4 regions of the Neptunomonas sp. ABH4_499 genome follow, and region 3 is predicted to be linked to each of the others. Evidence: predicted binding sites of a transcription regulator. Region 3 holds the regulator's gene; each other region holds the start of a gene.
What was found. Region 3 encodes sigma-54, which starts transcription at its own class of promoters, with help from an activator protein. Its sites were predicted from a motif close to TGGCACNNNNNTTGCTNT; they were not measured.
Positions count from the first base shown of each region.

Region 1: the regulator sigma-54 is predicted to act here: its motif matches at 4,581-4,598, upstream of ACXAF9_RS16300 (CmpA/NrtA family ABC transporter substrate-binding protein).
Region 2: the regulator sigma-54 is predicted to act here: its motif matches at 3,284-3,301, upstream of glnT (type III glutamate--ammonia ligase).
Region 4: the regulator sigma-54 is predicted to act here: its motif matches at 5,520-5,537, upstream of glnK (P-II family nitrogen regulator).

Region 1 covers NZ_JBSWXK010000020.1:46,537-53,932, forward strand. The annotation lists gene ACXAF9_RS16280 (NAD(P)/FAD-dependent oxidoreductase) at 1-165, opposite strand, end outside; gene ACXAF9_RS16285 (serine/threonine protein kinase) at 430-1,050, opposite strand; gene ACXAF9_RS16290 (ABC transporter ATP-binding protein) at 1,086-1,967, opposite strand; gene ACXAF9_RS16295 (ABC transporter permease) at 1,989-3,008, opposite strand; gene ACXAF9_RS16300 (CmpA/NrtA family ABC transporter substrate-binding protein) at 3,067-4,419, opposite strand; gene gltX (glutamate--tRNA ligase) at 4,876-6,372, shown strand; gene ACXAF9_RS16310 (hypothetical protein) at 6,864-7,184, shown strand; partial or broken gene ACXAF9_RS16315 (transposase) at 7,351-7,396, shown strand, end outside.
Region 2 covers NZ_JBSWXK010000005.1:81,776-89,171, forward strand. The annotation lists gene ccoN (cytochrome-c oxidase, cbb3-type subunit I) at 1-464, opposite strand, end outside; gene ACXAF9_RS06635 (alpha/beta family hydrolase) at 808-1,443, shown strand; gene tusA (sulfurtransferase TusA) at 1,512-1,754, shown strand; gene ACXAF9_RS06645 (ProQ/FINO family protein) at 1,812-2,453, shown strand; gene ACXAF9_RS06650 (helix-turn-helix domain-containing protein) at 2,520-3,167, opposite strand; gene glnT (type III glutamate--ammonia ligase) at 3,466-4,800, shown strand; gene ACXAF9_RS06660 (class II glutamine amidotransferase) at 4,833-5,732, shown strand; gene ACXAF9_RS06665 (protein glxC) at 5,748-6,431, shown strand; gene ACXAF9_RS06670 (FMN-binding glutamate synthase family protein) at 6,448-7,396, shown strand, end outside.
Region 3 covers NZ_JBSWXK010000006.1:108,845-116,240, forward strand. The annotation lists gene mgtE (magnesium transporter) at 1-372, opposite strand, end outside; gene ACXAF9_RS08005 (HPr family phosphocarrier protein) at 506-775, opposite strand; gene rapZ (RNase adapter RapZ) at 795-1,667, opposite strand; gene ptsN (PTS IIA-like nitrogen regulatory protein PtsN) at 1,671-2,132, opposite strand; gene hpf (ribosome hibernation promoting factor) at 2,152-2,442, opposite strand; gene ACXAF9_RS08025 (RNA polymerase factor sigma-54) at 2,484-4,034, opposite strand; gene lptB (LPS export ABC transporter ATP-binding protein) at 4,072-4,800, opposite strand; gene lptA (lipopolysaccharide transport periplasmic protein LptA) at 4,806-5,306, opposite strand; gene lptC (LPS export ABC transporter periplasmic protein LptC) at 5,293-5,868, opposite strand; gene ACXAF9_RS08045 (KdsC family phosphatase) at 5,865-6,410, opposite strand; gene ACXAF9_RS08050 (KpsF/GutQ family sugar-phosphate isomerase) at 6,410-7,384, opposite strand.
Region 4 covers NZ_JBSWXK010000007.1:69,030-76,425, forward strand. The annotation lists gene ACXAF9_RS08970 (ATP-binding protein) at 1-1,038, shown strand, start outside; gene ACXAF9_RS08975 (putative bifunctional diguanylate cyclase/phosphodiesterase) at 1,039-3,144, opposite strand; gene glnK (P-II family nitrogen regulator) at 3,284-3,622, opposite strand; gene ACXAF9_RS08985 (ammonium transporter) at 3,798-5,051, opposite strand; gene glnK (P-II family nitrogen regulator) at 5,102-5,440, opposite strand; gene ACXAF9_RS08995 (accessory factor UbiK family protein) at 5,759-6,037, shown strand; gene ACXAF9_RS09000 (diguanylate cyclase domain-containing protein) at 6,102-7,396, shown strand, end outside.

The DNA.
Region 1 (7,396 bases), on a different contig from region 3:
CAACAGCGGGGAGAGCATGATTCGGTTGTAGTTGGGGTGGGGCTCTTCACCAAACACCGAAATCTTGTATTTAGAACGATCCAGCTGCATTAGTTCATCCAGCAATCGGCCGCCGGCCATGCCGGTGCCTATGATCACAAGATGCTTCTGAGTGGATGGGTTCATGTTTGCTTTGCCCTATAAACGCAAAAAGGCGTTCTCATCTGGCTTATGAAAGCCATCAGAAGAACGCCTTTGTTCAAATTCGATTTATGTGGTGGCGGTATCGCCAACCTATGGTTTATTAGATAGCGATTAACGTGCCAATGTTGATAAGTTTATATAAAACAGTGGTTTATGAGTTTTATGAGCTAATTCTGTGTGGTTTTTTGTGCACTAAAACAGGGATTTTTAATGGATTTGTCTGTTTATGGTGCACGATAGCCAAATTCACGACAGCCAATACACGAGTTGCGCAAGATTGAGCCCCAAAAGCACTAGGCTGATCAGCTTCCAGCTTTTGATCGGGTCTTTCTCGATCCAAGGCTTAGAGGCTGTGGCGGCCTCCAAGCTGCGATTCGGGTGGTGCAGGTCAAACTCAAATTCAGAGAGTGCGCCATAACGATGAATCGGGTTGGGCTGCAGGGCCTTGGCCAGAGCACCTTCAACCCACATCGGGATCTCTCGCACATGGTGATGGCTTGGGGTGTAGATCAGCTCTCGGTAGTGTTTCAGTACCGGCGCATTGGGTGCGCGCTCCGGGTAGGGCAGGTGGCCTGTTAGCATCTCGTACACCATGACGGCTAACGAGAACAGATCCGAACGGGTCGAGCCGCTTTGCCCCATCAGGTATTCAGGTGCAATGTAGTTGACGCTCCCCTGTGGGATTGATTTATCCAGCGGGGAGTTCATCTCCTGAGTACCCGCCACTAAAACGGTACCAAAATCGAGAATTTTAATGACGCCGTCTTGGGTCAACATGATGTTTTCGGGTTTTAAATCCTGGTGCACCATCTCTTTTCGTTGAAACGCCCGAAGCCCCGCCACAATTTGCTTAAGTAAAGGGCGCACTTAGTGCTGAATCCGAACAAAGTAGTGGTTATATCCTACGCAGCTTCGGCCTTGTCGCCGTTTTCTGCCGGTTTTTCTACCTCGGTCGCTTCAGTACTTTGCACAGTCTGTGCCACTTTCTCTTCTTCGGACTCCGGTTTGCGCTGCTTCTCGTACAGGAAGCTCAGTACCGCATGACGGTAGTGGTTGTACTCCACGTCATCGGCAAGCTCGATGCGGTTTCTTGGGCGCTCCAGATTCACATCCAGTATCTCGCCCACGGTGGCCGCTGGCCCGTTGGTCATCATCACAATGCGGTCGGACAGCAGTACCGCCTCATCCACATCGTGGGTGATCATGATCACGGTGTTGTTCAACTCGTTCTGGATCTCCATTAACGAGTCCTGCAAGTGCGCGCGGGTTAGGGCATCGAGTGCACCGAAGGGCTCATCCATCAGTAACACCGTAGGCTCCATCGCGAGAGCTCGGGCGATACCCACACGCTGCTTCATGCCGCCCGAGATCTCATCCGGGCGCTTATCGAGCGCATGGCTCATGTGCACCAGATTTAAGTTGTGCAAAATCCACTCGCGCATCTCGGCTTTGCTTTTTTTGCCTTTAAACACCTGCTTAACCGCAAGCTCGACGTTTTGGTACACCGTAAGCCAAGGCAGTAGGGAGTGGTTTTGGAACACCACGGCACGCTCAGGCCCGGGTTCGTTGACCTCTTTGCCATCCAGTACCACACCGCCGCGAGTGGCTTGGTATAAGCCCGCCACAATGTTAAGGACGGTCGATTTACCACAGCCAGAGTGGCCGATTAGGGAGATAAACTCTCCTCTTTTGATTTTTAAGTTCACACCTTGCAGGGCCAAGAACGGGCCTTTTGGCGTTGGAAACTCGATTGAAACGTCTGTCAGGTCTAAATGTGTACACATGATCGTTCTCCAGTTCTTGGGTTAGCGCAGGGCAGCGGATTTGTCCCAAGAGACTTTGCGTTGGATGATCAGCATCAGGCGATCCAGCAAGAAGCCGATAAAACCGATGGCAAGCACTGCCACCATGATGCGGCCAAGGGATTGAGAGCTGCCGTTTTGGAATTCATCCCAAACAAACTTCCCAAGACCTGGGTTTTGCGCCAGCATTTCAGCGGCAATCAATACCATCCAGGCGATACCCAGCGACAAGCGAAGACCTGTAAAAATGGATGGGATCGCGGATGGGATCACAATTTTAGTTACGTGCGTCATCCAGTTAAGGCGCAGCACCTTACTGACGTTTTGCAGATCCTTACTGATGGACGAAACGCCCACCGCCGTGTTGATCAGCGTTGGCCAGATCGAACACAGGGAAACCGTAATCAGCGAGGTAATAAAGGATTTAGCAAACATTGGGTCGTCAGTGACGTACACCGCCGAAACCACCATCGTCACCAAAGGCAACCACGCCAGTGGCGATACGGGTTTAAACAGTTGGATCAAAGGGTTGATCGCGCTGTACAGCGTTGAGTTTAGGCCGATCATAATCCCAACGGGGATGGCAACCAGCGAGGCCAAAATAAAGCCCGCCATAACCGTACCTAAGCTGGTAAAAATCTGATCAATAAAGGTGGGTGCACCCGTGTAAGGGCGAATCTTCACCACCGCATCGGGGTTTTTAGCCAATTTTTTAGCGTTACGCGCTTCCTGGCGGTCGTAAAAGGCTTGTTCTTTATCACGCTCGGCACTGTGCTCATCCATAAGGTTGTTGGCTTGCTCCCAAACGGCGGCAGGCCCAGGGAAAGCACCCAGCGATGTGTTGATGTTTTTAGCACCGATGTGCCAGACAAACAGAAACACCAACAAGCCTATCATCGGAATCCCTATGGATCGGATGATCAGCATGATCTGCTCGCCTGGGTTTTCGCCTTTGGCGATTTTGATGAACGGCGCTAACCAGCTCATGTTCATCAACCCGTTACGTAAAGAAAGTGCGTTCATAGCTCGGCTCCTGCGTGGCCCCAGAGTCTGGGGCCTTTGTTATCGGTCTTATTCGGGGTTAGATCTGGTCGTCACCCTTTAGGCCGATCTTAAATTTCGACAGGTAATCGTTAGGCTTTTTACCGTCGTACGTAATGCCATCGATGAAGTCGGTTTGCGGATCGCGGTAGCCATCTTCGGTTGCAAAGTCTGGGAATTCCGACGCATCCATCACGCCTTCTTCGATCAGAGCTTTAGCCGCTTGCGCGTAGATATCTGGGCGGTAAACCTTTTTCGCGGTTTCCATGTACCAATCGTCGGTCTTAGGCTCGGCGATTTGGCCCCAACGGCGCATCTGAGTCAGATACCAGATCGCATCTGAGTAGAACGGGTAAGTCGCGTTGTAACGGAAGAACACGTTAAAGTCAGGAACGGAGCGCTTATCGCCTTTCTCGTACTCGAATGTACCGGTCATGGAGTTAGCGATGACATCGTAATCCGCACCGACGTAATTCGGCTGCGATAGGATTTTGACCGCTTCTGGACGGTTCGCGTTGTTGTTCTCATCCAGCCATTTCGCTGCACGGATCATCGCTTTCACGACACGTAGGTGGGTGTTTGGATATTGATCGGCCCATCCTTTAGAAACACCAAAGACTTTCTCTGGGTTATCACGCCAGATTTCGTAATCCGTGATCACAGGTACACCAATGCCTTTGAAGACCGCTTGTTGGTTCCAAGGCTCGCCCACGCAGTAACCGTAAATGGTGCCCGCTTCCAACGTGGCTGGCATCTGTGGTGGTGGGGTAACCGAGAGCAGGGCATCGGCATCAATGGTGCCGGAGGTATCGCCTTTAGCCGGTGCGTAGAAACCAGGGTGGATGCCGCCTGCGGCTAACCAGTAGCGCAGCTCGTAGTTGTGCGTCGATACCGGGAAGACCATGCCCATGTTGAAGGGTTTACCTTCGGACTTGTACTTTTCGACCACAGGTTTCAGCGCATCGGCTTTGATCGGGTGGACGGGCTTGCCATCTTCACCCACAGGGATGTTTGGCTTCATCTGCGCCCAGATGTCGTTAGAAACGGTGATGGCGTTACCGTTTAAGTCCATGCTGAATGCGGTAATGATATGGGCTTGGGTACCGAAACCGATGGTTGCGCCAAGCGGCTGACCGGCCAGCATGTGAGCGCCATCAAGTTGACCATCAATGACACGGTCCAGCAGCACTTTCCAGTTGGCTTGCGCTTCGAGCGTTACGTACAGGCCTTCATCTTCGAAAAAGCCTTTCTCGTAAGCAATCGCAAGAGGTGCCATATCGGTCAGTTTGATAAACCCGAATTTCAGGTCTTCTTTTTCTGGCTCGCCAATCTCGGCATTCGCTGGGCTAAAGGTCAGTAAAGTACTAACGGCGGCAGCACCGAACGTCATCATGGATTTGCGCAGCAAGCTACGACGGCCGATCACCTTTTGCAGAATGTTGTTGGACATGCTTGGTTCTCCATCTTAAAAAAAGAAAAGGCGCCCCGACCGGTCCTAAAACCAGTCTGCGGGCGCCTTTGCCTGACAAAACAAATTGTAATTTTGAAATCTGTATTGCAGGTGGCGTGCCAACAATACACGGTGTTTTTTTACTGGCTTGTTTTTAAAGGGTTTATTGGCTTTCTTTGGTCAGGAAGCTAAAAGGGCTTGTACTTTTATGGCACGCTTTTGTTGTGCAAACTTAGGGCAGGGTGCTCAAAAAGTGCACACAATTGCACCGCATTAGGCGTGTAAAACGGTGCGCAACGCTCTTTTACCTAAGTGTTGTGTGTGCTCTGCATAGAAGCGCACCCCAAGCACGGGTATACTAACTGCCTTTATACTTCAGAGGTTTTTGGTAGGAATATCATGACGATTCGTACTCGCGTAGCACCTTCCCCAACAGGTGATCCACACGTCGGCACCGCTTACATTGCATTGTTTAACTTAGCGTTCGCACGTCAACACGGCGGGGAGTTTATCCTTCGCATCGAAGACACCGACCAAACTCGCAGTACAGCCGAATCTGAACAAAAGATTTTAGACTCGCTTCGCTGGTTAGGTCTGGAATGGGACGAAGGCCCAGATGTGGGCGGCCCACACGGCCCTTACCGCCAGAGCGAGCGTAAAGATATGTACGCACAATACGCGTACGACCTGGTTGAAAAAGGCCATGCCTTTATTTGTTACCGCACCAGCGAAGAGCTGGACGAGCTTCGCGAAGCGCGTCGTGCCGCCGGTGGCCATACCGCATTAAAACAAAGCGATTTGGCACTGCCAGCGGATGAGGTTGAAAAACGTAAAGCCGCCGGTGCACCGTTTGTGATCCGAATGGCTGTACCCGAAGACGATGGCGTATGCGTGGTGGATGACCTGCTGCGTGGCCCAATCGAGCTTGAATGGGGCATGGTGGATGCGCAAATCCTGCTGAAATCCGATGGCATGCCAACCTACCACCTAGCCAACGTGGTGGATGACCACCTGATGAAGATCACCCACGTGATCCGTGGCGAGGAGTGGATTAACTCAGCACCTAAGCACAAGCTGCTGTATCAATACTTCGGTTGGGAAATGCCTACACTGTGCCACATGCCACTGCTGCGTAACCCAGATAAGTCCAAGCTGTCGAAGCGTAAAAACCCAACCAGCATTCTGTACTACCAACGCATGGGCTACATGGCCGAAGCACTGCTTAACTACTTAGGCCGTATGGGCTGGTCGATGCCGGATGAGCGCGAGAAGTTTAGCCGTGACGAAATGTTCGCGAACTTCGACATCACCCGTGTATCACTGGGTGGCCCCGTGTTCGACCAAGAGAAGCTCAGCTGGCTAAACGGCACTTGGTTACGCGAAAACCTAACCCACGCCGAATTTGCAGAGCGCTTCCAAAACTGGGCACTGAACCCAGAGTTTTTGATGCAGATCGTCCCACTGGTACAGCAACGTGTCGAGAAGTTCTCGGATGTCGCGCCGTTAGCGGCCTTCTTCCTGTCCGGCATGTTGGACCTGAAAGAAGCCGACTTTGAGCACAAATCGGTAACGCTGGATGACACGAAGAAGATCCTGCAATTTAGCGTCTGGATGCTGGATACCGAAAATAACTGGGCGAAAGACCACTTGTTTGCCCAAGTGAAGCAATTGTCCGAGTTAATGGGTTATAAACTACGTGATTTCCTATTCCCGCTGTTTATCGCGATTGCGGGCACTAACCAAACCGTATCGGTGATGGATTCCATGTCGATCATCGGCCCAGACATGACCCGCGCACGCCTGCGCCATGCGCTTGGCATCGTAGGTGGCCCATCTAAGAAAGAAGCCAAACGTTGGGAAAAAGAGTTTAAAGAGCTAGCCGCTCAATTAAGCTGATCTCAGACTTTGCAGAAAAAGCCCGGTTCGCCGGGCTTTTTTGTGTCTCGACTTTAGTACGACATGGGTCAAAAACGGGTGTTTTATGGATGGACAGACGGTGGTAATTGTATAGACTCAAGTAAGTGTAAGTCCGTATCAGGGCGGCGTAGATAGTGTGGATAACATTGGTAAGAATTCTGGATAAATATACAGTGTATTTTCAGATTTTGCTTAAACAGGCACGTTTTGCCATTAAGCTAGGCGCGGTTTCTGCGCTGGACAAGTATGGAAATCTTTGTAAAATCAACAAGATAAAGATATTCACAGGGAAGATATCGTGCCACTTATGGAAGAATATCGCGCATGCGCGTTTTTCTACCGTGCAGTTTTTCATGAATCCCTGATTAGTAAATTAAAACAAAGTGTTATCGCAATTTCTGACTTTTGGGTAAGGAATGATATTGCGCATGCACATGAAGAAGCTGTTATGTGTCGTTCAGAGTCTAGCTATGGAAGAAGAAATCAATTGGGTAGAGCCTTGGTGGCATTTGAAAGAAAATGCAAAATTTAAATCTGGCATACAGAAAGAGCTCGATTCTGAAATTGGTCCTAAACATCCTTTATGGCAATTAAAGCCTGTAGCTATTGCCAAAACCGACGCTAATGATGATGTGATAGTTCAGCTCAGTGATGGCAGGTTTGCTTGTGTGCATTTAGTCTGGCATGGAAAAATTGATCAATATCCAGAGAAATTCCCATTGAGCATCATTTTCGATACTGTTGAAAGCCTACAGATTTATATAAATGAAGAGTCAGATGAATACACATAACAAATTGCAGCAGCATCGCCCCTGCGGGGCTGGACAGCCAAACCTGCGGTTCGGCTGCCGCTGTGCAAGGCGTTGAGGCTGTCGGATAAGTCTTTCAGCCCTCGACCTGCGGTCGAATCCTCAGTTACACTGCTTGAAACAAACTTTACCCCGCATGGTGCAACGGATGGCACGCTTCAAACACTACGATTACGAGCAAACCAAGATGATTC
Region 2 (7,396 bases), on a different contig from region 3:
GTCTTTCGGTTCTTGACAGTGCCTAAGAACACAATGGCATAGCTGACCCACACCACTGTAATCAGAAGGTCGATTGGCCATTCCAGCTCGGCATATTCTTTAGCGGACGTAATGCCCATCGGCAGCGTAATGGCTGCGAGCACAATGACCGCTTGCCAGCCCCAGAAGGTAAACGATGCCAGCGCATCGGAGAACAACCGGGTTTGGCAGGTGCGCTGTACAACGTAGTAAGACGTTGCAAATAACGCAGAACCACCGAATGCGAAGATAACCGCATTGGTGTGAAGCGGACGGATCCGTCCGTAAGTTAGCCAAGGAGTGTCAAAGTTCAGTGCGGGCCATACCAGTTGGGCTGCTATCAGCACCCCCACGGACATGCCGACGATGCCCCATACCACCGTCATAATGGCAAACTGGCGCACAACTTTGTAATTATAAGTTGGGTGTTCAGTCACAGTGCTCATGTTAGGTTCTCATCAAAGCTCAGTTTTACAAATAGAGTTCCAAAATCATTATCTGGAAATAAATATGCTCGTTCAACGCAGCCAAAAACAGGTTTTATGAGTGATTAATTGGAACCCAAATAGCCATGCTTAGACTGTTTTATTGTCGTGTTTCGTTGAATTGACTATTTTTAACTTGCTGATATGTAAGGAATATTCTGTTTATTGGAATCCTTATTCAATTTTAACACAGAAGCTAAAAACATCATTTTGACCTTTAGTTCTGCGACTTTAGAACCAAGGAACTAGTCTATAATGCGTGGTTTGCTTGATCTGCATCAACGGGTTTTAAGGGGCGAGGAAAGTGTCAGTTAATGAAAACATGACGTATATCAAAAACGGTTTGCCAGTAAAAGCGAGGATTGTGCTGCTTCACGGTGCAGGGGCACCAATGGACAGCGACTTTATGGAGCAGGTTGCCTCGCTTTTAGCCAGTGAATCGATCGAAGTGGTACGTTTTGAGTTTGCTTATATGGCAAAAAGACGCATCGATGGTAAAAAGCGACCTCCGGCCAAAGCGACAACATTAATCCCTGAATTACAAGAACATCTTCAAGTACTTAACGACGATACACCTATGTACTTGGTGGGCAAGTCGATGGGCGGGCGCTTATCCACCTTAGTGTTGGATGAGAGTCCGGCAAGGTGTGCGTTTGTCTTAGGCTATCCATTTCATCCATTAGGTAAGCCCGATAATTTGCGCATCAATCACTTTGTGGGTGCTCAAAAGCTTGTGAAGATCTATCAAGGCACGGAAGACCCGATGGGCAAACAGATTAAGGTCAGTGGCTTAACGTTAGGGGAGGTTGTACACCTTGAGTGGTTTGAAGCAGCCAATCATGATCTTAAACCGCCAAAGCGTTCTGGTTTTACTCAGGAGGCTTACTTAAGTCGTATTTGTGCCGATATTCTTGATCATATTCAAAAGGATGCCGGATAATTTCGGTCGGATTGATAGCATCGTTGCGTCTAATTTGAGACAATGCTGCACGATTTTTGAGGAGACGTATGACAGATCTACACGCCGACCGAACTTTGGATGCTACCGGCTTATATTGTCCAGAACCTGTGATGATGTTGCACAACAGTGTCCGTGAGATAGAATCGGGTCAGATTTTGCTTGTGATCGCTACGGATCCTTCAACAGAACGAGATATTCCTAAGTTTTGTACCTTTTTAGGTCATGAGCTGGTCGCAACCGGCCATGAAAACGACATATTTCGATATTATATTCGCAAAGGCGAAGATTAAGATGGGTCACTGAGCCCACTTTAATGGAGCATTGATTTACTAAGGACACCCGCATCAGTGATCAACGATGATACCTTGGCGGTTACCGAAACCGTTTTGCAAAGTACCCAAGCGTTAATCGATGAGTGTGAGGCAAGGCTCACACGCTTGGAGAATCACCTGCAGACTCCCAGTGAATCTAAAGCACCATCGGCTAAGGCCGAAACAAAGAATTTGAACGTTAACACCAATGATCGCGCGATCGAGAGAAAAGTTGTGAACGACGAAGCAACCCGTACAAACAAAACAAAAACGAAAAACCGAGCTGCCAACCAAGCAGCACTCAAACTGCTGATGGATACGTATCCTCAAACGTTTAATAAGGATGAGGTTAAGCCTCTAAAAATCGGTATTCAGGATGATCTGTTGGCGGATGAAAAAGTCGCTAAAAACAAGATCAAGCGCGCACTGGCTTCTTACGTTCGCTCGCCTAACTACTTCCGCGCCATGGTTGAAGGTGCCGATCGTGTCGATCTGGCTGGCGAGGCGGCGGGTAAAGTCACGGCTGAAGAAGCCGAACACGCCAAGCAGCAGCTCAAAGCGTTCCATCAACGCCGTAAAGAGCAGCAAAAAGAGCAAGAAAAGCAGCGTAAAGTTCAAGAGCGCGAAGAGCGTATCAGCAACAAGCTGGAACAGCTTGTGTCTATGAACAAGCGCTAAGCGAAATTCAGATGTTAAGAAGGGGCTAATAAGCCCCTTTTTGTCGTGGTGCGTTTTGGGTCACTGTTAACCGTCGTTCTCGTGGATGATAAAGGACAGTAATTTAATCGGCACCTCGATCAACTTCTCTGGTCCGTGCGATACCGCAGGGTCAAACGACAGCGAATCCCCAGGCTCCATATCGTAGAGTGAGTTTCCATGGCGGTAGACAATCTTGCCCTCAAGTAGATGAATAAACTCATGTCCTGGGTGAGTAAAGGTAGGGAAGACCTCGCTGGCATCATCCATCGTAATCAAAAAGGGTTCAAACACCTGATTGTCACTTTGGCTTAATAGCTGATAGGTGTGGCCTTTTTCGGTTCCACGGCGTACGACCTCCATCCCTTTACCGGCTTTGGTCAGTTGGGCTTTACTGTTGGGCTGATCGTAGCTTGAAAACAGCTGCGATATGGGCAAACCAATCGCGTCGCACAAACGGCTTAACGTATCCAAGCTGGTGGACACTTGTGCATTCTCAATCTTACTGACCATACCCTGACTGATGTTGGCGATCCGAGCGACATCGGCAATTTTCAAATCTTGCTCAATCCGCTTTTTTCTGACTTGCAGGGCGATGTGATTCTCCAGCTTTAGTTTAGGCGAATCACTGCGCGTATGACTGATCGTGCCCTCATTTAGGGCTTGGGCGTGTCGTGATGGTGCGTTTTTAGGCATTCGTTTTCAAACCTGTTTGCGCTTTCTTCTTCTGATTCAAACTAGCCGATCTTTTAACCCCTTGTAAATCAATAAATTATCTTTTTGGGAAAGTTTATTTCCTAACTGTAATTTGTTGGCAAGGGTCTTGCTTTCCTTGAAGTAATAAAAAATTCTTAACAAGAAAATAAAGGTCGGATCGTTATTTCGGTTCTTTATCTGATATCCAGTGTACTCGGTATCGGCCCGAAGCTGAAATGACATGTGTAACGTTTTGATTACCAACGACCTAATCGCCCAAGGTCACGAGGAGGAAGGTATGAAACCCGAAAGTGTCGAGCGCTTTATCGAAGAGAACGGCATCAAATATGTGCTGGCCCAGTTTGTAGACATCCATGGTGTGGCTAAAACCAAGTCAGTGCCGATCAAAAACTTGGTTGATGTTGTAGAGAAGGGCGCAGGGTTTGCGGGATTTGCGGTCAGTGGTTTAGCGATGGCACCTCATGGGCCTGACTTTATGGCGCGTGGTGATCTATCAACGCTCAGCATCGTCCCTTGGCAACCAGGTTACGCACGTGTCGCGTGTGATGGCTATGTGAATGATGAGCCTCATCCGTACTGCTCGCGTGTGGTGCTCAAAAAGCAATTGTCGCGATTGAAAGAGCGCGGTTGGACGCTGAACACCGGTTTAGAGCCTGAGTTTTATCTCTTTAAGAAAGATGAGCTGGGTAAGCTTCAAACGGTGGACAACACTGACACCCTAGCTAAGCCTTGTTACGACTATAAAGGCTTATCGCGCTCTCGTGAGTTTTTAGAGCGCTTAGTGGATGCGCTTCAAGCAGTCGATTTCGATGTGTATCAGATCGACCATGAGGATGCCAATGGCCAGTTTGAGATTAACTACACCTTCGGCGAAGCGTTGGAATCGGCCGACCGTTTCACCTTTGTCCGTATGGCCGCAGGTGAAATCGCCAATGACATGGGGATCATCTGCTCCTTTATGCCAAAGCCTGCACCGGATAAAACCGGTAACGGTATGCACTTTCATTTATCGATTTGCGATCAAGCCGGTAAAAACCTGTTTAACGATGACAGCGACCGAAATGGCATGGGCTTATCGAAAATGGCGTACCACTTTACGGCTGGCATCTTAGCGCATGCAAAAGCGATCTGTGCATTTGCTGCCCCAACGGTTAACTCTTACAAACGCTTAGTCGTGGGTGGTAATAGCTCTGGGGCAACCTGGGCGCCAGCGTATGAGTGCTATGGCGATAACAACCGCTCGGCACTGGTGCGCGTACCTTATGGTCGCTTGGAGTTCCGTCTGCCGGACTCTGGCTGTAACCCTTACCTTGTACATGCGGCTTTGATCGCCGCGGGCTTGGATGGGATTGATCGAGAGCTCGACCCAGGTGAGCCGATGAACATCAACCTGTATGACCTCTCGCTTGAAGAGATCATCGCCAAAAACATCTCCATCTTACCGCAAAACTTAGGCGACGCGTTAGATGCGCTTGAGAAGGATCAGACCTTTGTTGAGCTGATGGGCAAGGAGATTGTATCCGAATTTTTAACCGTCAAACGTGCTGAATGGACTGAGTACTCGCGTCAGGTTTCCGATTGGGAAGTCGCCAAATACGCCGAGTTTTTCTAAGCACCAAACGTTAATTGCTAGAGGCTTCTACTATGTGTGGAATTGTAGGACTGTACCTAAAAAACGATAAATACGAACAACAACTAGGGCAGCTATTTGAACCGATGCTGATCGCCATGACGGACCGCGGTCCGGACAGTGCAGGGTTTGCCATTTACGGTGATGAGGTATCAGAGGGCTGGGTAAAACTCACATTACGTCACCCAGATGAGACGTTTAATTGGGCTGAGCTAACCGATAAATGCGCGACGGCTTTAGGGGCTGAAGCTCAGTTTATGAACAACGCCAATGTGGCGGTGTTGAAGATTCAAGCCCAAGAGGAAGCGGTCAGAACCTGGCTCGAAACCCGCTACCCAGAGGTGCTAGTACTGAGTGCCGGCGCTTCCATCGAAATCTTAAAAGAGGTCGGCTTACCGGAGAACATCGCCAGCAAGTTTAATCTGAGTGCGATGAAAGGCAGTCACATCATCGGGCACACCCGCATGGCCACAGAGTCGGCCGTTACTATGGCAGGTAGCCATCCATTCTCGACCGGTTCCGATCTTTGCTTGGTGCACAACGGCTCGTTATCGAACCACAACCGTCTTCGCATCAACTTGCAGCGCGAAGGTATTCACTTTGAAACGGAGAACGATTCTGAGGTGGCAGCCGGTTACTTAACGTGGCGCTTGCAACAAGGCGATACCTTAAAAGAAGCGCTGGAAAGCGCCCTGAAAGACTTGGATGGGTTCTTCACCTTTACCATTGGTACGAAAGACGGTTTTGCCGTGATGCGCGACCCCATTGCCTGTAAGCCAGCCGTGTTGGCGGAAACGGAAGATTACGTTGCGATGGCATCGGAGTATCAAGCTTTGGCCGAATTACCAGACATCGAGAACGCTAAGGTCTGGGAGCCAGAGCCTGCCACTTTCTACATTTGGGAACGCGCATAGGATTGGATACGCATTATGAAAACATTTGATTTAACAACCCAAACTGTCCGTGAGTTAAACCAAGCGCTGCACGCACAAGCCGCAACTTTAAGTGAAAAAGAGTGGGTGGTTACCCAGCCCAAAGGCACGCATAACATCGCTGTGGGTTTGGACGCTGATGTCATGGTCGATATCCAAGGGCACGCTGGTTATTTCTGTGCGGGAATGAACAAAACTGCACACGTGACTGTGCACGGCAATGTCGGCCAAGGTGTGGCCGAAAACATGATGTCCGGTGTAGTCCGTGTGAAAGGCGATGCGTCTCAGGCGGCCGGTGCAACGGCACAAGGCGGCTTGTTGGTGATCGAGGGCAATGCCGGCGCACGCTGCGGTATCTCGATGAAAGGCGTTGATATCGTCGTTAAAGGCGATGTAGGACACATGAGCTGCTTTATGGGGCAATCAGGTACCTTAGTGGTGTGCGGCGATGCAGGCGAAGCACTTGGTGATTCCTTATACGAGGTGCACATCTATGTAAAAGGCACCGTGAAATCACTGGGGGCGGATTGCATCAAGAAAGAGATGCGCCAAGAGCACATCGAAGAGCTTACTGCACTGCTGCAACAAGCCGACGTGGATGAAGACCCTGCAGCCTTTAGCCGATACGGCTCGGCTCGTGAGCTTTACACCTTCAAAGTCGATAACGCATCTGCCTATTAAGTGAGAGGTACGCATCATGAGTAACGAATCCAATAACGACAACATCAGCTTGCGTGAATCAGCGACCTTTGACCGTGCCACCATGGCCGAGATTCGCCGCGCGGCCAATACCGGCATCTACGATATTCGTGGCTTTGGCGCCAAACGCAAACTGCCGCATTTTGATGATCTGCTGTTCTTAGGGGCGAGCATGTCTCGATACCCGCTTGAGGGTTACCGAGAAACCTGTAACACCTCGGTCACACTGGGCGATCGTTTTGCGAAAAAACCGATTGTGCTGGATATCCCTGTCACGATTGCCGGTATGAGTTTTGGTGCACTGTCGGCCAATGCCAAAGAAGCCCTAGGGCGAGGTGCCTCCATTGCAGGTACATCGACCACCACCGGTGATGGCGGTATGACCCCTGAAGAGCGTGGCCAGTCGAAAAAACTGGTGTATCAATACCTGCCTTCACGCTACGGCATGAACCCCGATGATTTGCGCAAAGCTGATGCCATTGAAGTGGTACTTGGGCAAGGTGCAAAACCCGGCGGTGGCGGTATGTTGTTAGGGCAAAAGATCACCGATCGTGTCGCTAAAATGCGTAATCTTCCAAAAGGGATCGATCAGCGCTCGGCCTGTCGCCACCCAGATTGGACTGGCCCTGATGACTTGGCCATCAAAATCCAAGAACTTCGCGAAATTACGGATTGGCAAGTGCCTATCTACATCAAAGTTGGTGCAACCCGTACTTACTACGATGTGAAGTTGGCGGTAAAAGCCGGTGCCGATGTGATTGTCGTCGACGGTATGCAAGGCGGTACAGCCGCCACGCAAGATGTGTTCATCGAACATGTGGGTATCCCAACCTTGGCGGCCATTCCGCAAGCGGTTCAAGCACTGCAAGAGATGGGCATGCACCGTAAAGTGCAGCTGATTGTATCGGGTGGTATCCGAAATGGAGCCGACGTGGCCAAGTGCATGG
Region 3 (7,396 bases):
GCGCGAGCGGTTTTGCTCGTCCATGACTTGCAGCAGCTCGCGGGTGATGCGATCGGGCAGTTGTTGCAGTACGTCGGCAACATCGTCCGTATCCAGTGTTTCTGTAATCGCCAGCAGGCGATCGGCATCCATCGTACTTAGAATGTCGGCTTGGATGTCATCGCTTAAGTACTGAAGCACCTTACCTTCGTTTTCGGGGTGGATAAGGTTCCAGAGGATTTGGCGCTCTTTGGGCGGCGATTTCTCGAGTAAGTGCGCGACCTCTACAGGACGCATCGAGTTATTCAGCGTAAAACGAACCTGCTGAAAAGCACCGGATTCCAGAGCCGAAGAAAGCGTTGAGTGAGCTGAGTTGTCTTCACGGGTCGTCATAGAAGCGTGGTACCTCAGAACAGGCGACACAAAGCCGCGTAAATAGGGCGCTGATGAATATGGCGGCTAGTATAGCGAAAAGTAATGACCGGTAAAGCGTCAATCAGGCAGGTGTTGCATGATTGAAACGAAGTCACTCTTCCTCATCAAATCGGTTATTAATCAGGGATTCAATGGCGCTCATCGCCTCACCCTGATCGTCACCAGAGATGCGCACCGTTAACTCGGTGCCCTTGCTGGCGGCCAGCATCATCACAGACATAATGCTTTTGCCATCGACCTCACGACCATCTTTAATCAGGTACACATCCGACGAAAAGCGCGTTGTGGTACCGATCAGTTTTGCTGCCGCGCGGGCGTGCAGTCCCAACTTGTTGATGATTGTGATGTTCTTTTCCAGCATCTCTTTATTATTTCCGGAATTAATGGGTGTTTTTCGATGTGCTTAGCTCGCGATGGCGAACGTTTACATTGTCGTTAGAGTGCACAAAGTGTGCAGTTAATCGCTCGGCTAAATAAACAGAGCGGTGCTGTCCACCGGTACAACCAATGCCTACGGTGACGTAGCTTCGGTTGTTGTCTGCAAAGTGGGGCAGCCAACGTTCCATGTAGCTTTTGATATCCTCAAACATGGACTCTACCAAGGCATCGCCTTCTAAAAAGTCGATGACCGATTGATCCAGGCCGGAGTAGCGGCGCAGCTCCGATACCCAGTAAGGATTAGGTAATACCCTGACATCAAACACCATGTCAACATCCATCGGTACACCGTGCTTAAATCCGAACGATTCAAACTGCAGTGAGAGCGCTTGGGTTTTTCGATCGGCTATGCGCAGTTTGATCAGATCACGCAGGTCATACAGTGACATATGCGATGTATCGATTTTGAGATCCGCGATCTCTGCGATGGGCTCTAGAAGCGCTTCTTCGTATTCAATGGCCTCGGACAGGCCGCGATTCTTGGTCGACATAGGGTGGCGTCGACGGGTCGAGCTGTAGCGTTTGATCAGCGTCTCTTGCGCGCAACCAATGAACAGAAGTTCGGCTTGGATGTTGGAGCGCGATTTGAAGTCTTGCCAAATCTCCGGCAGCTTTTCGAGGTTGCTGGTCAGATTTCGAGCGTCCACGCACACTGCGATCTTTTTCATTGTCGCCTCCTCTTCGAGGTGGCGAATCAAATCAGGGATCAGTAGTGCAGGTAGATTATCAATGCAATAAAAACCGATGTCTTCAAGAGCCTGAAGGGCAGAACTCTTACCCGATCCTGATAGGCCGCTGATGATCACCAGTTTCATGCTTTAGGTTCCAAATACAGTTTGAGCGATGCGCAGTAAATCTTCGTCGGACTGCGCGCTTCTAAGTTGGGCTCGGCAGCTTTCTTGGCTGAAGGATTCGGCCAGTTTGGCCAAGGTGTCTAGGTGTTCGTCACACGCCTCTTCAGGGACCAGTAAAAAGAACAACAGGTCGACGGGGCGTTGGTCGATGGCGTCAAAATCGATGGGTTCGCTTAGGGTAAATAAAGCCCCCATAGCGGTATCGATTCCGGCAAGACGGCAGTGGGGAATGGCAACGCCCTCCCCAATACCGGTACTGCCCAATCTCTCTCGTCCGATGAGTCCAGTGAATACAGCATCCTGATCAACCTCTTCACCGGCTGATTCTGCAATCAACTTGCTGGCGGTTTCTAATACGCGCTTTTTGCTAATGCCTTCTACGGCGTGAAGCGTTCTTGAAGGTGAAAGCAATGAGAGTATGGGCATAAGTGATGTAACGCCTTACTTATTTGTGGCTCTTGAGTTTTTCTTTGTGCTTAATGATTTGGCGGTCCAGTTTGTCGGTTACCGCATCAATCGCTGCATACATATCTGTGTGTTCGCTCGTTGCAAAGACTTCGCCGCCTGCGATGTGCATGCCAGCTTCTGCTATTTGACGTTGCTTATCAACACTCAGGGTCACTTGGACATTGGTGATGTTATCAAAATGCCTTTCCAGTTTATCAAACTTGGTGTGGACATATTCGGTCAGTGCATCTGTCAGTTCTAAGTGGTGACCTGTGATATTGATCTGCATACATGTCTCCTTAGACGATTGTTCGTCGTAGTGAGTCGTTATTAAACCAGACGCTTTCTTTCGTTAGAAGGGGCGATGCCCATCGCTTCGCGATATTTGGCAATCGTTCTTCGAGCGACCTGGATTCCCTCTGCATCAAGTAATTGAGCAATTTTACTGTCACTTAAAGGTTTAGCAGGATTTTCGGCCGCTATCAGTTTTTTTATCACGGCGCGAATGGCGGTTGACGATGCAGCACCACCATCATTGGTGCTGACATGGCTTGAGAAGAAGTACTTCAACTCAAAGATACCCCTTGGGGTATGCATGTATTTTTGGGTGGTCACACGCGATATCGTGGACTCGTGCATTTCGACTGCTTCGGCAATGTCATGCAACACCATTGGCTTCATGGCCTCCTCGCCGTACTCCAGAAAATCCGACTGCCTTTCAACAATCTGACTCGCAACTTTGAGTAGGGTTTCATTTCGGCTCATTAAACTCTTGATAAACCAACGTGCTTCTTGCAAGTGATTCTTCAAGTAGGTGTTATCAGCACTGGAGTCAGCTCGGCGGATGAGGTCGGCATACTGAGTGTTGATTCGAAGGCTAGGCGATGCATCGGAATTGAGTCGGGCTATCCACACGCCTTTGACTTTTTCAACGAATACATCGGGGATAACGTACTCCGCCTGGCTGGAAGAGATCATCGCGCCAGGTTGCGGGTTCAGCGATTGAATCAAAAGAATCATCGCTTGTAACTGTGGCTCTTTGACGCGCAGCTTACGCATCAGCTGTTTGTAATCGCGACTACCCAGCAAATGGATGTGATTCAGGCACAGCTGGAGCGTCTGCTCAAACAGCGGCGGTTTTTCTGGTAACTGCTTAAGCTGGATGGCTAAACACTCACCCAAGTCTCGGGCACCGACACCGGGTGGATCAAACTGCTGAATGCGGTGCAATACCGCTTCGATCTCTTCAATTTCGGTGTCTTGGAACTGCTCGGGTTCTTGCCGTTTGAAATCCTCAAGGAGCTCTTCGGTTGTGGTGCGAAGGTAGCCCTCAGGGTCGATCGCATCGATGATCGCCTCAGCAACCATTCGGTCTTCTAAGCTCATACGGGTTAGGTTGAGCTGCCAATGAAGATGATCTTGCAGGGTTTCTTCGGCCGTGTCGTTGGACTCCATAAAGTCATCGTCGTCACGGTGGGTGGTACTGCCTGAGCTGCTGGACGCGGTCTGGAAGGTGTCGTCCCAACTGGAGTCGGTTGAGAGCTCCGCTGGAATATCATCGTTCCATTGATCATCGACAGAGGCCGTATCAGCCATCTCGGCTGAGTCATTGCGCTCTTGTTGAGTCTCGCTGGCTTGAGCGGTGTAGTCTTCTTGTGAGTAATCGTCGGACTCAGCGCGCTCGTTATTGTCGTTGCCGGCCGAGTTGGAGTCTAACTCATCTCCCTCTTCATTGGTCTCCAGCATCGGGTTGCTTTCAAGCGCCGACTGAATCTCTTGCTGAAGGTCCAATGTTGATAACTGCAATAAGCGAATCGCCTGTTGCAGTTGTGGGGTCATGGTCAGGTGCTGACCCATTTTGAGTTGTAATGACTGCTTCATAAACTCCGCATCTACTCCAATAACACAGGTCGGTCAATTACAGCCGGAAGGACTCGCCAAGATAGGCGGCTTTCACTTGCTCATTGGCTAAAATATCAGCCGGTGCGCCTTCGGCTAGAATGACACCTTCACTGACGATATACGCTTTTTCACAAATGTCTAACGTTTCACGTACGTTATGGTCAGTGATTAACACCCCAATACCTCGTGATTGTAGGTGCTTTACGGTCTCTTTAATATCGTTGACCGAGATCGGATCGACGCCAGCAAAGGGCTCATCCAATAGAATGAATTTAGGTTCGGACGCGAGTGCCCTTGCGATCTCAACACGACGGCGTTCGCCGCCGGATAGGCTCATGCCTAGGCTGTCGCGGATGTGCGTAATGTGGAACTCTTGTAACAGGTTTTCAAGAGTGGCTTTACGATCACTTGGGGACAGATCTTTTCTAAGCTCAAGAATCGACATCAGGTTGTCTTCGACACTCAGCTTTCGAAAGATCGACGCCTCTTGCGGCAGATACCCAATACCTTGACGAGCACGATCGTGCATGGCGAAGGCCGTAATGTCTTGATCATTGATGAAGATCTGGCCTTTGTCGGCTTTAACCAAGCCAACAATCATGTAAAAACAGGTGGTTTTACCGGCGCCGTTTGGGCCCAGTAAACCGACGATCTCGCCGGCTTTGACCGTCATTGATACGTCACGTACCACGTGGCGTTTTTTGTACGACTTCGCCAAATGGGTGGCTTTTAACTCAAGTGACATAATGCTCAGTTGCCGTTCGGTTGAATAATCATCTGAACACGCTGACCTGAGTCTTTGCCGCCGTAAGCGTTCACACGTGCTTTGTCCATCTGGTATACGATTCGCTCGCCGCTGAACTGGTTTTTCTCCTGCTCAACTTTTGCGTTTCCAGATAGAGTGATGGTTTGTTTTTTCACTAGGTATTCAAGTGAATTACCATAGGCATCTGTAATGGCCTGATTGGCCGCTGCCTGCTGGCTGAATTTGGCCGGAGAGCCTGTAGCCACAATACGATCAACGGCGCGGTCTTTTTGGTAAAGACTGACTTTAGCGGCGCGGATCTTCATAGTGCCTTGAGTAATAGACACATTACCCGTGTAAGTCGTCACACCGGCTTTCTCGTCAATTTGCGCCGAATCAGCCGAAATGTGAATCGGTTGCTTACGGTCTTCTGGAAGCGCATTAACCATACTGGATGCGGTTAAAAGTGCGGCGCTCAACCAAACTTTCCAATTAAGGGTCGACATAAAAAGTCCCTTCAACGTCAGTGCTCAGCTCTGAAGTGTGTGAGTTCAGATCGACAGAGATGCCTTTCGCGCTGACCGTCCAATCAGAATTGATAATCCGAACCGTCGAGTCGGAAGTGACCATCGACGTTTCCGGTGTGTAAATTAGCCGATCCGTCTCGATGCGAGAGGGGGAGTCGGAGTTGGGATTATGCGTGAGCACTACCTCTTCATCAAGCGTCAACTGCGTCTGCCCGTCAAAGAGTGTGCCAACTTTGCTTTTTAATGTGTATGTTTGCAGCTGATCTGTGACACCTTGAACGGATGGGCGTCTCAGCAGCGAGCGCTTATCGCTTGGGAAATGCTCCCATTTTTCCACGTTGAGTTCGGTGCTCAGGGTGCCCGATTCGTTAAAGCGCTTCACGTTAGCGTTCGACAAATAGTAATCGGCTCCCGCATCAAGCGGTGAGTCTTGGCTTGTTGGCTCGTTGTTTTGTTCCGGATTGATGATCCAATAAGCAAACAACGGAACCAATAGCACGACGGCTGTGGCCAGTCGAACACCGCTACGACTCAGGATCATGCACGAAAGTCCTGATACACGGATTCTAGAGCGCCTTTGGCCTCTAAAATGACTTCACAAAACTCGCGAGCCGCGCCGTAGCCGCCGGTGCGTTGTGTGATCCAATCCGCATCAGAGCGCACAACTGGATGGCCGTTAGGCACAGATGCACCGAAGGCAACGGCGTTGATTGCGGATAAATCCGGTAAGTCATCACCGATGTACGCTGTGGTCTCTAACGAGTGTTCAGTATTCGAAAGTAACTCGTTTAAGGCCGTTAGTTTATCGTCACGGCCTTGGAAGAGGTGATCCACGCCGAGTGCTTTGGCCCGTTGAATCACCTGCGGTGATTGGCGGCCTGTGATGATGGCAATCTCAACGCCCGCTTTTTGCAGCAGCTTAAAGCCAAGACCATCCAATGTGTTGAACATCTTGACCTCTTGGCCGTCGGGTAAGAAGTACAGGCTGCCGTCGGTTAGGATGCCGTCGACATCAAACACGGCCAGGGTGATGTTTTTAGCGCGTTTGCGAAGCTCACCTGATTCGATAAAGTGAAATTTCATTAGATGACCCCCGCTTTTAGCATGTCGTGCATGTTAAGAGCACCGACCGGTTTTTGATCGTTATCGCAGATGATCAACGCATTGATCTTTTTATCCTGCATAACTTTAAGTGCTTCTGCTGCTAGCATCTCTTCGGATACGGTGGTTGATTGGCGTGTCATGACCTGCTCGATGGCGGTGCTTGCCAAATCTAAGTTCTGATCCAACGTACGACGAAGGTCACCGTCGGTGAAAATGCCTGCCAGCTGACCTTCTTGGTTGACCACGGTGGTCATCCCCAAGCGTTTGTTGGTCACTTCTAGAAGGGCCTCTTTAATCGACGTACCCAGCGCAACGACAGGTACTTCTTGCTCGGCGTGCATGATGTTTTTGACTTTCAGCAGCAGTTTGCGACCTAAGCTTCCACCCGGGTGCGAGAACGCGAAATCTTCAGCGCTGAAACCTTTGGCTTCCAAAAGAGCAATCGCCAACGCATCACCTAACACCAGTTGTGCTGTGGTGCTGGAGGTCGGTGCTAAGTTCAGAGGGCAGGCTTCTTTTTCAACGCCGATGTGCAAGTTAGCATCAGCCTCTTGCGATAAGGTCGAGTTTTGGTTGCCTGTGATGCTGATCAAGGGGGCGCCCATACGCTTGATCAAAGGCAGGATCGTTACAATCTCGGACGTTTCGCCTGAGTTTGATAGCGCGATAATGACATCATCTTTTGTGAACATCCCCATATCGCCGTGGCTCGCTTCACCTGGGTGTACAAAAAAGGCCGGTGTGCCGGTGCTGGCCAAGGTGGCTGCGATTTTACGGCCGATGTGACCTGATTTACCCATGCCGGTTACAACGATGCGGCCTTTACAGCCCATCATCAACTCGCAGGCTTGATCGAAGGATTGATCTAAATGGGAGATCAGCTCAAGAATGGCCTCCGCTTCCAGTTGGATGGTACGAATGCCGGATTCACGAAAAGATTTAGTCTGATCCATAGAGCTCTCTGA
Region 4 (7,396 bases), on a different contig from region 3:
CTCTTATTCGGTCGAGAAAGCCGACGAGAGTTTGCGAATGGGGTTGAGTTTACGCTTACAGGGAAAAGCGGCGCAGAGTATCGGGTCATTACCCCGGCAGATCGCGTTAATGGTGCGTTAGTGCGTTTGCAGCGTTTTCTGTTTTCGTTTCAAGCCACGTTGATTTTGATCGGTTCTGTTCTGGTCAGCTTGTTACTGACTTGGATTGTGGTAAGGCCGGTGAATCGTCTAAAAGACTATGTGCATCAGCTGCACAAAGGGGAGCACTCTGTGCAGGTGGAGCCTCGGCTGTTAAAACGAGGGGATGAAATCGGCGAGCTAGCGCGCGAATTTAACATCATGGCGCGCTATGTAGAGCGAACCTTACACGGCCAACAGCGCCTGTTTGAAGATGTCTCTCACGAGTTACGTGCACCTTTGGCCCGCTTGCAGGCGGCCACTGGCCTCGCGGAGCAGAAACTCGGGGATGACAACAAGATCGCGGCCCGGATGAATCTGGAGTGCGAGCGTTTAAGCCGATTGATCGATGAGATGCTCTCTTTGGCACGACTGGATCACCTAGAGGCCAGCGAGGGTGACTATTCAGTGCTGGATACGGTTGATCAGGAGGTCGAGGATATGTCCTTTACCCAGCCAGCTCGCACCGTAACCCAACACGGCCGAGAGGAGGTCCGCTTACCGGGGGCGGGTAATCGTGAGTTGTTTGCCAGAGCGCTCAGCAATGTCTTTGGTAACATCTTAAAACACACCCCTGAAAACACACAGGTGGATGTGGTGTACTCGATGATCGGACAGGGCCGCTTGCGCATCGTTATTACCGATCATGGCACTGGTGTTGATGAGGCGGCGTTAACCTCTTTGTTTGAGCCGTTTTATCGACAGAACCAACAGGCGAAAGGCTACGGTTTGGGGCTCAGCATTGCCAAGCGCGCCTTAGAGCGCCTGGGTGGGCGTATTCGGGCGTTTAACTCGAAAGAAGCGGGCTTAAGTGTGGAGTTTGAATTACCACTTCGTGCACGAGCAAAAGGCCGCAGCTAGTCAGCCGGCCTTCGCTGCGTCGTCTTGTGCGAAAACCCCTTTGTTGTGCTTGAGGGCTTTCATAAGAGCGCTCAATGCCAAAGGCGGGGCGTACAGATAGCCTTGGCCCAGCAGGCAGCCGCGACTTAAATAGAATCGGCGCTGCTCTTCGGTTTCGATCCCCTCGGCGATGGGCGTCATGTTCAAGTGGCGCACCATCGAGATCATGGTCTCTGTGATGGCGTGCGAAGCTTCGTCCTTCATCAGATGTTGCGTAAACCCACGGCTGATTTTAATGCTGGATAACGGCTTACGTTTAAGGTGAATCAGCGAAGAAAACCCGATGCCAAAATCATCGATGCTAAGGCCAATGCCCAGTTGCTTTAAGGCGTTTAACAAGGTTTGAATCGGTTGGTCTTCTTCCAGAACCGAGGCTTCCGAAAGCTCCAGCGTGATCCACTCTGGACGGCACTGGGTGTCCATCAAAGCGCCTTGAATGTGTTCAAACAGCTGAGGGTGGTGCAGTTGTTTAGGGGAGATGTTAACGGAGACGTGAATGTCTAAACCCAGTGTTCGCAGCTGGCAGGCTGTGATACAGGCTTGCTGAATCACCCATTCCCCTAAAGGTACGATGATGCCTGTGGTTTCTGCATTATCAATGAATTCGGACGGAGGAATATGCCCCTCGGTTGGGTGGCGCCAACGGCACAAGGCCTCCACGCTTCGAATACGACCATTTTCCATATCCACAACCGGCTGATAGTACAGCTCTAATTGCTGGCGGCTGAGCGCATGGCGTAGATCTTGCTCCAGCGTCATGGCGCGTTTAATTGCCAAGTCCATCGTCGGCAAATAATGGGAAAAGGTGTTGCGTCCCATCCGTTTAGCGGCGTACATCGCAAGGTCGGCATGCTTTAAGATGGCGCTGGAGTCTTTACCGTCGCTGTTGATCATCGCATAGCCGATACTGACGGTGATGGTGATCTCGTGCTGATCGATGTGGATCGGTTGGGCAATGGTATCAATGATGGTTTGTGCAAGCGCTTCTACTGTGTCCTCAGAGGTGTCTTTCAGCAGGATGGTAAACTCATCACCTCCCAGCCGATAAACGCTCCCTGAGCTTGGCATGCAGCTTAATAGGCGTTTGGCGAAGCAGGTGAGTAGGTCATCCCCCACATCGTGCCCTAAGGTATCGTTTACTTGCTTGAAATGGTCCATGTCCAGCAGCAATACCGCACTGTTACAGCGGTCGCTTAGGTGAACCAAATTATCCAGCGTCTCTCGAAAGTGACGGCGATTGCCAAGGCCCGTTAAAGGGTCAAAGTACGCCAGTTGCAGCATGTGCTGCTCCTGCTCTTTAAACGAGCTGATGTCTTCGCTGACCATCACTATGCTGGCTAAGGAGCCTGTCTCATCCAAAATAGGGGAGAGCGATTGATAGCTCCAGTATTTGGTGTTGTCTTTACGGTGGATTTGCAGGGCGCCGCGCCATGTTTCCCCAGCCAACAGAGAACGCCAAAGCGCATCGCTCAGGTTTGGGTCATCCGCGTCTGGCATCAGTGTGCTTAAGTGCCGCCCCATCAAGTCATCTAACGCGTAGCCGCTGACTGAACAAAAATGTGGGTTGCAGTACTCGATGACACCGAGTGAATCGACGAGTAGCACGGCGCTGCCGCTATTTTTAACCGCCAAAGACAGCTTTTTAAGCTCGTTTTGCGGTGAGCTTGCCTCCGGCATTACTTCGGTCATGACGATCAAAGCTGCAATGTTGCGACCATGATGACTGACAGGGGAGACGGACAAAGTAGCGGTTAAGGTGGAGCCATCTAACCGATTTAGCTCGCGTTTAATGTGGTAACTTTTGATGTGGCCACGAAACAGAGAACGAATTCGTTGAATGGTGCCATCTAAATGTTCTTTTGCGCAGATGCCAGCTAACGAAGCCCCAATAACGGAGTTCAGATCACTTCGTAGAATTCGACAAAAATGGGCATTAGCAATCACACAATGGCCGCTCATATCCAAACACGCAACACCAATGTGGGCGTTTTCGAACGGCGCAAAAATGGTCTCGATGTGATCCCTCTCAAGATCAGACAGTACTGTCCCTAGCGTGTCATGGCTCATTGTTTTGCTTTTGTGTCTCTTGTTGATGACATCTTTTTAGGTGGGGCGAAAAAAAAGTACCCTTGGGTACTTTTTGATCAGTTCTATAGTTATAGAAAGCAAAACAAAGGGTGTCAATAAAACACCCTAAAAAAAGTGATTACAGAGCGTCGGTGCCGGTCTCGCCAGTACGGATACGGATCACTTGCTCAAGTGAGGTTACAAAAATCTTACCGTCACCAATTTTGCCAGTGTTGGCGGTCTTGGTGATCGCTTCGATGGCTTGGTCGACCATGTTGTCGTCCAGTGCAACCTCGATTTTGACTTTCGGTAGGAAGTCGACAACGTATTCGGCACCGCGGTAAAGCTCAGTGTGGCCTTTCTGACGACCAAAGCCTTTTACCTCAGTCACCGTCACACCCTGGATACCAATATCGGACAGTGCTTCACGGACATCATCCAGTTTGAACGGCTTAATAATGGCGCTGACCAGTTTCATAATCGTCTCCTTATTGCGTCGATGAAGCTAATCGACTGTCAACAAATGCAATGGGTTTTAAAATCAGTATACCTAGATTACGGCAAATGTCATAAACAGGTTTGTTTTTATAGGACTTATTCTTGCCTTGCACGAAAAAAGCGCCCGAAGGCGCTTCTCGTAAGATTCAGATCGCTTATTTAGCCGATTTGAATTCTGGGTACGCTTCCATGCCACACTCGGACAGGTCGACACCTTCGTACTCTTCTTCTTCAGAGACACGAACACCCATTACCGCTTTGATCACGAACCAAGCGACTAGGCTTGTTGCGAAGACCCATACGAAGATGGTCAGTGCGCCGATGATCTGGCCAGAGAAAGAAGAGCCGTCGTTGGTTACCGGTACCAGTAACAGACCCAGCAGACCTACAACACCGTGAACAGAGATCGCACCTACAGGATCGTCAATGCGCATTTTGTCCAGAGTCAGGATGCTGAAGACAACCAGAACGCCACCGATCGCACCGAAGATGGTCGCTTGCAGCGCTGTTGGCGTTGAAGGTTCAGCGGTGATTGCTACAAGACCTGCCAGTGCGCCGTTCAGGGCCATGGTCAGATCCGCTTTACCGAACAGTAGGCGAGCGACGATCAGGGCTGCAACTGCACCGCCTGCCGCTGCTGCATTTGTGTTCATGAACACAACCGCTACCGCATTAGAGTTTTCAACATCAGAGGTCGCCAGAACCGAACCACCGTTGAAGCCGAACCAGCCCAACCACAGGATGAACGTACCCAGTGTTGCCAGTGGCAGGTTTGAACCAGGGATCGCGTTGATAGAACCGTCTTTACCGTACTTGCCTTTACGTGGGCCAAGTACCAAGACACCTGCGATTGCAGCGGCAGCACCTGCCATGTGTACGATGCCGGAACCTGCGAAGTCAGAGAAGCCCAGATCGCCCAGTGTGTACATACCAAAGACCGCGTTGTCGCCCCAAGTCCATGAACCTTCCATTGGGTAGATGAAACCTGTCATTACCACAGCGAAAGCCAGGAATGCCCACAGCTTCATACGCTCTGCAACGGCGCCTGAGACGATCGACATAGCGGTCGCAACGAAGACAACTTGGAAGAAGAAATCAGCAGATGGCGCGTACGTCGCTGGCTCATCACCGCTGAAACCGTCACCTGTGATACCAGATAGGAAGTAGTCGCCGCCGTACATGATGGCGTAACCGCAGACCATGTACATGATGCACGCGATGGCGTACAGCGCGATGTTCTTAGTCAGAATTTCAGTGGTGTTTTTAGCACGTACAAGACCGGCTTCCAGCATGGCAAAGCCTGCTGCCATCCACATAACTAACGCACCGCATACTAAGAAGTAGAAAGTATCCAGTGCATACTTCAGCTGGGTTACATCACCCGCTGTGGTGTTTAAGAGTTCTTCCATCTCGTCCGCCCTCCGTCAGGCTCGATATCTATTCTTAAAATAATCGTTCTTTACAGTGCGTCGTTGCCGGTCTCGCCGGTACGGATTCGCACAACTTGTTCCAGAGGCATTACAAAGATCTTGCCGTCACCGATTTTTCCGGTTTGAGCGGCTTGGCTGATGGCATCAACCACTTGATCTGCAATGTCGTCTGCAACGGCTGCGTCGATGCGCACTTTTGGTAGGAAGTCCACAACGTACTCAGCGCCGCGGTACAGTTCAGTGTGACCTTTCTGACGACCGAAGCCTTTTACCTCAGTTACAGTGATACCTTGAACACCGATCTCTGAAAGCGCTTCACGCACATCATCCAATTTGAATGGCTTGATAATTGCCGAAATGAGTTTCATGGGGCTTCTCCCTTCTATAAACTGTTTTCAAACATCACCGTCCGTTTCTGTCCGGTGACTCGAAACGGTTGAACACTTCATTGCAAACGGCGTACCTAAAATGGAAAAAGCTTATTTTTCATATATTTATAAAGGTGTCGCTATTTGGGTGCATGTTTTTGGGTCGTTTTTCGGGGCTTTACAGTGCTCAATTGTGGGACGTGCACTGAAATTGGGCGTCGTTTTGGTGCGACATGAGTTATGCGTTAAAAACGGGCGTGATCGCCGCAAAACGGGTTGGCTAGGCGCTTCATTTAGTTAAAGAAAACAGAGGTACACATGAGCGATAAAATCTTTGAAGGCATTTCGGCACAGATTAATAATGTCATGAACACGTTCAATAATGGTGCAGACTTGCCTGGCCAAGCTCAGTTTCGTGCGGCGTTGCAATCCGTGCTTGGCAAAATGGATTTAGTCACACGTGAAGAGTTTGATGCGCAAGCCGCTGTCTTGGCTCGCACACGCGAAAAAGTTGAAGCTTTGGAAAAAGTGGTTCAGTCTCTGGTAGAGCAGGCCGATCAATCAAAAGAACACGAAGAAGAATCCCCAAAGGCATAAGGTACTCCCTGCCACCGATCGGTTAAGAGCAGGCGGTGCCTCTCGACGGAGAACCGGTAGTTTTATGGCACAGTACTTTGCTTGGCTCACACGCAGCGGACAGTACGTTCGTGTATCCCAAGAATACGCGGATCTGCTGAATCGATCCGTTGATCAGATAGAAGGCACCTATTTTGGTGCCTTGCACCCACATCAAGACGATGCCTTTCAAGCGGCAGTAGCCCGATTAGCCAAAGAGCCTTCATTACAGTGGATGCTAAAAGGCAGCTCGGATTGGCCATGTCACTTACTGGCGGTGCCGGATTCGGATCTGTGTCTGCTGACCTTAGATGACCTGCCATCCGTGCCTGATCTCTTGATGGCCGACTCGGACGAAGACCCGGTACCGCGGTTAAAATCGGTATTGAACCGGCGCCTTGCTAAAGCTAAATCCAAGCAGGAACACCTTGCTTTGATAAAGATTTCGTTGGATCGCTTTGATTGGCTCAGTGAAACCCTAGGTGAGCAGGCGGCTGAAGCCCTTGTGGCTGATGTTGGCGAGCGACTGACCTCAGCTTTGCGTCGTCACGATACCCTCTTTCGTATACGCGAAGATCGCTTCTTGATTTTGGTGGAGTCCATTGACCAAGAGGAAGAGGTGCTTAAGATCGCGCATCGCCTAAATGATCTCCTCAGTTTTGGGGTTCGAGTGGATCGCCGCGAGGTGCATCTAAACATCGCGATGGGGGTTGCACTTGCACCCAGCCAGGCGAACGATGCCGCTGAGTTGATCGGTGCTGCCAGTCAAGCATTGAAAGCCGCTCAGCGAAACACCTCGGATCGTGTGCGTTTATACGACCCTACCCGACAGCGAAAAGCCTTGAATCTAGAAGCACTCACCCATATTGTTGCGCCAGATTATAACGACTTAAGCCTCTCCTTCAGACCCATCTATGGGGTGACAAGCCACCGTATAGAGGCGGCGCATTTAGTCCCGGTATTTAAAGGTGTGGCCTGTGAAGCTGGTGATGAGCACACTCTGATCCATTTTTTTGATCACGAAGGCGGGTGGCAAATGTATCTGGGCTGGTTATTAAATGCACTAGAGCTGCCGCTTTCTAAGCTCAGTGAACAAAAATCGTTTCAAGGCTTGGTGATCCGCATTGATCCTCAAGTGCTGGAGCTGCCAGGGTTTATTGATTTTCTCTCTGACACTTGTCGTATCAAAGATGAGTACAAGCCTTACCTCATGTGGGAGGTGGATGCGATTGAAACCCGCGATCACGAAGGGGCGCTGTTTGATCTTGAAGCGCTTGGCTATCGCGTGGTTGTCAGTGGATTGGGCGAGTACAGCCCACCGCTACAGCAGTTAAAAGAGTT